Linked DNA regions of Natranaerobius thermophilus JW/NM-WN-LF. The protein of the gene in region 1 interacts with the protein of each later gene in a pairwise test. Links are inferred from orthologs where the notes say so. Each region holds a gene or a part of one and is shown in the gene's direction. Other genes may lie near its edges.

The links. Proteins that work in one complex are often made in the same cells at the same time.
Region 2: the proteins of ribD (region 1) and NTHER_RS04345 interact in binary tests that used the Escherichia coli proteins (3 or more experiments, as listed by UniProt). The link is inferred for Natranaerobius thermophilus JW/NM-WN-LF from one-to-one orthologs.

Annotation. Positions count from the first base shown.
Region 1 is NC_010718.1:143,910-147,882, forward strand. Bases 757-3,727 are described here. They hold ribD (bifunctional diaminohydroxyphosphoribosylaminopyrimidine deaminase/5-amino-6-(5-phosphoribosylamino)uracil reductase RibD), read left to right. Parts: upstream 757-1,656; coding sequence 1,657-2,799; downstream 2,800-3,727. Other genes in these bases: NTHER_RS00695 (glycine betaine ABC transporter substrate-binding protein), read left to right, coding at 757-1,260; ribE (riboflavin synthase), read left to right, coding at 2,796-3,515; NTHER_RS00710 (bifunctional 3,4-dihydroxy-2-butanone-4-phosphate synthase/GTP cyclohydrolase II), read left to right, coding at 3,594-3,727. Also shown: NTHER_RS00690 (ABC transporter permease), read left to right, coding at 1-264; more of NTHER_RS00695, read left to right, coding at 319-756; more of NTHER_RS00710, read left to right, coding at 3,728-3,973. UniProt on the Escherichia coli protein: Converts 2,5-diamino-6-(ribosylamino)-4(3h)-pyrimidinone 5'-phosphate into 5-amino-6-(ribosylamino)-2,4(1h,3h)-pyrimidinedione 5'-phosphate.
Region 2 is NC_010718.1:889,023-892,919, forward strand. Bases 384-3,278 are described here. They hold NTHER_RS04345 (acetyl-CoA carboxylase biotin carboxylase subunit), read left to right. Parts: upstream 384-1,109; coding sequence 1,110-2,447; downstream 2,448-3,278. Other genes in these bases: NTHER_RS04335 (MarR family winged helix-turn-helix transcriptional regulator), read left to right, coding at 384-537; accB (acetyl-CoA carboxylase biotin carboxyl carrier protein), read left to right, coding at 537-1,067; NTHER_RS04350 (acetyl-CoA carboxylase carboxyltransferase subunit alpha), read left to right, coding at 2,472-3,278. Outside these bases: more of NTHER_RS04335, read left to right, coding at 64-383; more of NTHER_RS04350, read left to right, coding at 3,279-3,897. UniProt on the Escherichia coli protein: This protein is a component of the acetyl coenzyme A carboxylase complex; first, biotin carboxylase catalyzes the carboxylation of the carrier protein and then the transcarboxylase transfers the carboxyl group to form malonyl-CoA.

The DNA of each region.
Region 1 (3,973 bases):
CCCTTAGCGCTACCTGTTATTATGGCAGGGATAAGGACTTCAGTAGTCATTTGTACGGGAGCAGCTACCCTGGCCACCTTTATTGGAGCCGGGGCTCTTGGAGAAATCATTAATGCTGGGTTATCCATGAGGCGTATTCAACTTGTTTATCAAGGGGCAGTATTAGCAGCACTATTTGCTTTGTTGCTTGATAATTTGATAGGGACCTTAGAAAGATATTTAACTCAAGAAGCTTATGATGAGGACGAGGTCGACGAAAATTAGTTACAATTTGTTTCAACTTCTTTCAAACATTAAAAATGGATAAGGGGGAAAAGGATGAAAATGAAGAATCTAGCGATAACTTTAGTTATCCTAAGTATGATGTTGGTTGGTGTAGGTTGTGGTCAAGATGGGGAGGTTCAGCAAGACGGAGATGCTGTTATTGCCGTAGGTTCCAAGGAGTTCACAGAGCAATTGATACTAGGTCAGCTCACTATTCAACTATTGGAAGAAGAAGGTTATGATGTGATTGACAATACAGGTTTATCTGGTACTGCAATATTGAGAGATGCTTTTTTAGATGGTGAAGTTGATGTGAAATGGGAATACACGGGAACAGCTTTAATTTCTCACCTGGGTCACGATGAGGCTATCACAGACAGTGAAGAGTGCTATGAAGCTGTTAAAGAAGAAGATCTGGAAGAGAACGGAGTCGTTTGGCTTGATTATGCGGGACTTGATAATACTTATACATTAATTATGAGAGAAGATTATGCTGAAGAAGCCGGTATCCAATCTATGAGCGATTTAGCTGAAGCTGTTAATGAAGGAGAAACCCCACCCACTGGAGGAGAATGGGTTTTAGCTAGTAATGAGGAATATGCCACTCGAGATGATGGCATGGAAGGAGTCGAAGAAACATACGGATTTGAATTTGAAGATGTGGATATCATGGAACCGGGCATTATCTACGGAGTTGTACGAGATGGGGAAGCACCTGTTGGTATGGGTTTTATGACTGATGGCAGGATCGATGGATATGATTTGATAACCTTAGAAGACGATAAAGGCTTTCATCCGGCTTATAATGCGGCACCTAATGTAAGAGAAGAAGTCTTGGATGAACATCCGGAGTTAGAAGATATTTTAGCAAAATTGACTGAACGTCTTGATAATGAAACAATGCAACAATTAAATGCTAAGGTTGATATTGATGGCTATCAACCAGAGGAAGCAGCCGAAGAATATTTAGTTGAAGAGGGTTTGATTTCCGAATAATGAATTTTTAAATTAAGCGCTGTTAAATTTATTTGTTGATACTGTAAAACTTACATGGAACTTTAATACAACTCTAAAAAGTGTATTAAAAGATTAGGGCTATTCCTAAGTGGAATAGCCCTTTACATTTTGATGTAAATAGAGTAAAATAAAAAAACAAATGAATGAATATCTGATACCTTCAGGGCAGGGTGAGATTCCCGACCGGCGGTAGAGCCCGCGAGCCTCTTGATGTTAAGAGGTTGATTCGGTGAAATTCCGAAGCCGACAGTAAAAGTCTGGATGGGAGAAGGTTTAAGATTGGAAACTGCTGATTAGCATCTTAGTACGATCAGTAACCGATCTTCCCTGGGGGTACAGGGAAGATTTTTTATTTTATAAGAAAGGGTGCGATAAATGGATAACTGGATAAAAAAGGACCGCCAGTACATGGATCGGGCGCTGGATTTAGCTTGGAAAGGTTGGGGGAAAACTAATCCTAATCCCCTAGTAGGTGCAGTACTAGTAAAGAACGATGATATAGTTGCCCAAGGTTATCATGGTAGATTAGGAGGGCCTCACGCAGAAGCTGTTGCTTTAGAAAAAGCCGGTAGAGAAGCTTCGGGAACGACAATGTATGTTACCCTTGAACCTTGTTGTCATTACGGGAAAACACCTCCATGCACAGATAAAATTATTGAAGCTGGTGTTAAAAGGGTTGTAATTGCTTCTCTAGATCCACACGAAAAAATGGCAGGAAAAGGTGTTAAAAAATTAAGGCAAGCAGGAATTAAAGTAGAAGTTGGACTAAAAAAAGCTGAAGCTGAGAAGCAAAATGAAATATTCAGAAAATATATAGTAACAGGTTTGCCTTATATGATTGGCAAATGGGGGATGAGTTTAGATGGAAAGATTGCTACTCATACCGGTGATTCTCGTTGGATTACATCGGAAAAAGCCAGATTTGACACTCATCGACTTAGGGCGAGAGTAGCGGCTATTATGGTGGGAATCGGAACTGTAAAAGCTGATGACCCTCTCCTAACATGTAGGCATCCTAATTACCCTGGACAGCACCCAGTAAGAATCGTTGTAGATTCTCATCTCAGATTATCTTTACAAAGCAAAGTATTAGAAAAAATTTCTGAGACTCCAACTATTATAGCTACCTCAGAAGAAATCAAGCACAAATCAAAAGAAATGGAAATTGCTAAACAGATTGAAAATTTAGGAGGAGAAGTACTTTACTTGCCCCAAACTTCTACAGGAAAAGTGGATATATTTGAACTGGTGAAACTTTTGGGTCAAAGAGGGCTAGATAGCGTGCTTGTTGAAGGTGGAGAAACTCTTCATGGATCTTTAATAGAAGCTAATTACTATGATAAGTATATTGTTTATCTCGGGAACTTGGTAATTGGAGGTACTAACTCACCTACACCGGTTGGTGGAAAAGGTTTTCAAGCGCTAAAAGACAGCGTGATGTTAAATAATATGGAATATGAATATTTTGGTGATTCTATCAGGATTGAAGCGTATCCATTTCTAGAAAACCAAAGATGAAAGTAGGTGGTAACTTGTTTACCGGCATTGTAGAAGAAGTTGGAAAAGTATTGTCTGTTAATCAAGGCCCAAATTCTATTAGTTTGAATATTCAAGCTGAAAAAATAATGGATGATATTAAATTAGGTGATAGTATTTCCACAAATGGTGTATGTTTAACTGTTTCTAAAGTAGGAACAAATAACTTTGTGGCTGATGTTATGCCCGAAACTCTGCGTAGAAGCAATCTAAGATACCTTACAACTAATAGTTGGGTTAATTTAGAGCGAGCACTTAGACTCAGTGATCGCTTAGGTGGTCATTTTGTATCAGGTCATGTTGACGGTGTAGCGAAAGTGATCTCTAGAAAACACGAAGGAAATGCTGAAATTTTTAACTTTCAAGTTGTTGAAGAAAATGAACGAAATATCCAAAAGTATCTCGTAGAAAAAGGGTCTATAGCGGTGGATGGAATTAGCTTAACCATAGTGGCCTGTGAAGGTGATGGCTTTTCTGTAAGTATAGTTCCGCACTCTAAAGAAAATACAATCTTAGAGACAAGACAAGTGGGTAATTATGTAAATATTGAAGTAGATATTATTGGAAAGTATGTAGAAAAATTACTGTTTCAGGAAAAACAAGATAATGGCTCTGCCAGCACAACTGGTACTTCTGATAAAAAAGCCAAAATTGATTCCAAGATTGATATTAATCGCTTAAGAGAGCTTGGTTATTAACAGTTCCACTATCAAACTCAAGAGGCAATTGAGTTCTAGAATAATTAATTAACCTTGATACAAGAGGGGTGAATATAAATGACTTTAAGTACCATTAAAGAAGCACTGGAAGATTTAAAAAATGGAAAAATGGTCATCGTAGTTGATGATGAGGATAGAGAAAACGAAGGTGACTTGGTAATTCCCGCAGAAAAAGCAACTCCCCAGGCAGTTAACTTTATGGCTAAGTACGGAAGAGGCCTTATCTGTATGCCGATGAAGGAGGAAAGGTTACAGGAGCTCGACATTCCTTTGATGGTAAATGACAACACCGATGAAATGGGAACGGCTTTCACAGTATCGGTAGATTATAAAGATTGTCATACAGGCATATCTGCCTACGAAAGGGCAATGACAGTTACTAAATTAATAAAAGAAGACAGCAAACCAGAGGATTTTAATAGGCCTGGGCATATATT
Region 2 (3,897 bases), 740 kb from region 1 along the record:
CAAAGTATTCGATAATCAAAATATAATTTTCTGATACTTATGGTGTCCGGGGAGGGAAATCTGATGAGTGAGGATGTTTTAAATGAACTACTGGTGGATACTTTTAATGACATTCTTGCCATACAACAGCGGGCTTTACAGTCTAGGGGACTCAAAGATTTATCCATTTCAGAAGTCCATACCATTGAGAAAATTGGAAAATACTCGAGACGTACCATGTCGGAAGTTGCCAATGAGCTAGGGATCACTATCGGTACCTTGAGTACAGCCATAAATCATTTAGTAAAAAAAGGATATGTAGAAAGAGTTAGATCTGAAGAAGACAGAAGAATAGTTTATATTAAACTTACCCAAAAAGGAATGAAGGCTAACCGAATTCATGAGATATTTCATAATGAGATGATTGAAGAAGCTATTTCTGAACTAGAGGAAGGAGAAAAAGAAGCCTTAATTAAATCCATGGGCAAATTAAATGCTTTTTTTAAAAATCAACAAAAACTAATAAATCAAGAAAATGCAGATGGGAGTGACAATTAATGGATTATAAAGAGATTAAGGAATTAATGAAAGAAATGAATAATTCTGATCTTACTAAACTGAAAATAGCAGAAAATAATGTTTTAATAGAAATGGAAAAACAGAGTAATGAAGTGAGTGTAAAAACCGATAAAAATAATCATGTTTCCATTTCTAAAGAAGAGGTAGAACCCGAGAGCAACCCACAAGAGCTACAGGGGGATACAGACAAGCCAGAGAGAGAGGAAAATCAATCAAAGGATACTAAAGATCAGTATGAGGAAATAGATCATGATAAAGATAAACAGCTAGAAATAGTGACAGCACCTATAGTAGGGACTTTTTATTCAGCACCTGGCCCTGATAAGGAAGATTATGTAAAAATAGGCAGCAAGGTGGAGGCTGGTGATGTTCTCTGCATTGTGGAAGCTATGAAAATAATGAATGAAATAGAAAATGAAGTAAGTGGTGAAGTGATAGATATCCTGTGTGAGAACGGTGATACGGTAGAATACGGCCAGGAACTCTTTAAAATTAAAACAAGTCAATAACAACCTGATAACAAGCCAATAATGTAATAAAGGATGATGAATATGTTTAATAAAATTTTGGTGGCTAATAGAGGTGAAATTGCTGTTAGAATAATCAGAGCTTGTAGAGAAATGGGGATTGAAACAGTAGCTGTTTATTCTACTGTAGATGAAGAAGCTCTACACGTCCAAATGGCAGATGAATCCGTTTGTATCGGCACGGCAACCGATAACTGCTATACGAATATTAGCAGGATATTGACTGCTGCGGAAATCACTGATGCTGAAGCCATCCATCCTGGATTTGGGTTTTTATCAGAAAACAGTCGTTTTGCCGATGTCTGTAGAAAATGTAATATTACATTTATTGGTCCCAGGCCAGAGGTGATTGAGAACATGGGAAACAAGTCCAATGCCAGGAAGTTAATGGCAAATGCTGATGTTCCAGTGGTCCCAGGTTCTAAGAAACCTTTAACAGATGAGCAAGATGCTGTACAGATGGCTGACGAACTTGGATATCCGGTGATGATTAAAGCATCAGCCGGTGGTGGTGGCAGAGGTATACGAATTATCAGAAGCCAAGCCGAACTGTTAAATGCTCTTGGTACAGCCAAACAAGAAGCCGCTACTTTTTTCGGTGATGACACAATGTATATGGAAAAGTATTTAGAAAAGCCAAGACACGTGGAAATACAAATACTTGCTGATAAATACGGGAATGTACTGCACCTAGGGGAAAGAGATTGCTCTATCCAGAGAAGGAATCAAAAAGTTTTAGAAGAAGCCCCATGTCCAGTGATGACTGAGGAACTCAGAGAAAAAATGGGACAAGCTGCAGTCAGGGCAGCTAAATATGTGGGATATCAAAATGCGGGAACAATTGAATTTTTATTAGACAAACACAACAATTTCTATTTTATGGAAATGAATACCAGGATTCAAGTTGAACACCCGGTTACAGAACAAATAGTGGGACTGGATTTGATAAAGGAGCAAATAAAAATTGCTGCAGGACAAAGGCTCGAAAAAACTCAAGAGGAGATAAATTTAAACGGACATTCCATCGAATGTAGAATCAATGCCGAGGATCCGCAAAAAAATTTCATGCCATGTCCGGGTAAGGTAAACGGGCTATTTATACCTAGTGGTTTAGGAGTAAGAGTTGATTCTTTGTTGTATGATGGCTATGAGATACCATCAACCTACGATTCAATGATAGCAAAACTGATAGTCCATGGCAAAGATAGGGAAGAAGCAATTAATAAAATGAAGAGAGCCTTAGGAGAATTTGTGATACTTGGTGTTAAAAATAATGTTGAATTCCACTTAAATATCTTAAATAATGATGATTTTGTGAAAGGCATTTATGATACTAATTTCATAAATGACAAAATCTTTTAATCTAAAGAACAAGGGGATGGTCAAGTGTTTAAAGGACTATTTAAAAAAACAAAGTATATTTCCCTAAATCCCGAAAGAAAAACTGAATTAAGGTCTGATCAAAATGATAATAAGTCCAATAAGCCACATATTCCCGATGGATTGTGGGAAAAATGTGATAGCTGTAAGTCAATCATTTATGCTGAAGACCTAAAAAAGAATTATCATATATGTCATGAATGTGGCCATCACTTTAGGATTGGTGCCCAGGAGCGAATTAACCAAATAATTGATGAAGATACCTGGGTGGAGTTAGATCAAAATATCATCTCTGAAAATCCTTTAGAATTTGAAGGCTACAGTGAAAAAGTTGACAAGCTACAGAAAAAAACGGAATTGAAAGAAGCTATTCTAACCGGCTTAGGAAAAATTAATGGTCAGCAAGCAGTGATCGGTGCTATGGATAGTAGGTTTTTAATGGGGAGTATGGGCTCTGTTGTCGGTGAAAAAGTTACTAGGGCTATAGAGACTGGAATTGACGAAAACTTACCTGTTATTATGTTTACAGCATCAGGTGGGGCAAGAATGCAGGAAGGTATCTATTCATTGATGCAAATGGCAAAAACCAGTGCAGCAATTTCTAAACTTAAAGACAAGGGACTACCGTACATAGTAGTCCTTACGGACCCCACTACTGGTGGTGTTACTGCTAGTTTTGCTATGTTGGGTGATATAATTTTAGCAGAGCCCAATGCTTTAATAGGGTTTGCCGGCAAAAGAGTTATAGAGCAAACTATTAAGCAAAAGCTACCTAAAGAATTTCAGAGAGCTGAATTTTTGTTAAAACACGGATTTGTAGACAAAGTGATAAATCGTAAAGAGATGAGAAATAAACTTAGTCACATTTTAAAGTTACACAAGACTAAACAACCTTCTAGAATGTTAGATGGAAATGACTGTTCTTACTATTCCTCTAAAGATGCAAGTAAGAAGGCAAGTGCAAAAAGTGTAGAGGAAATAAGGCAACAAGGTAAAAAGTTAACACCCTATGATAAAGTTAAGTTGGTGAGAAGTAAAGAGAGGCCAACATCTTTAGACTATATAGATAATATATTTGAAGGCTTTATAGAATTTCACGGAGACAGATATTTCGCCGATGATACCAGTATAGTTGGAGGATTGGCCTTCTTAAATGGTTTACCAGTAACCGTTATAGGACAGCAAAAGGGAAGAGATTTACAAGAAAATATTTATAGGAATTTTGGCATGCCTAATCCTGAAGGTTATCGCAAGGCCGTAAGGCTTATGCAACAAGCTGAAAAGTTTAACAGACCGATTATAAATTTTGTAGATACTTCAGGTGCTGGATGTGGTAAAGGAGCAGAAGAAAGGGGACAAGGTGAAGCAATTGCACAAAACCTCTATACAATGTCTTCTTTAAAGGTTCCCATTATATCATTAGTCATCGGTG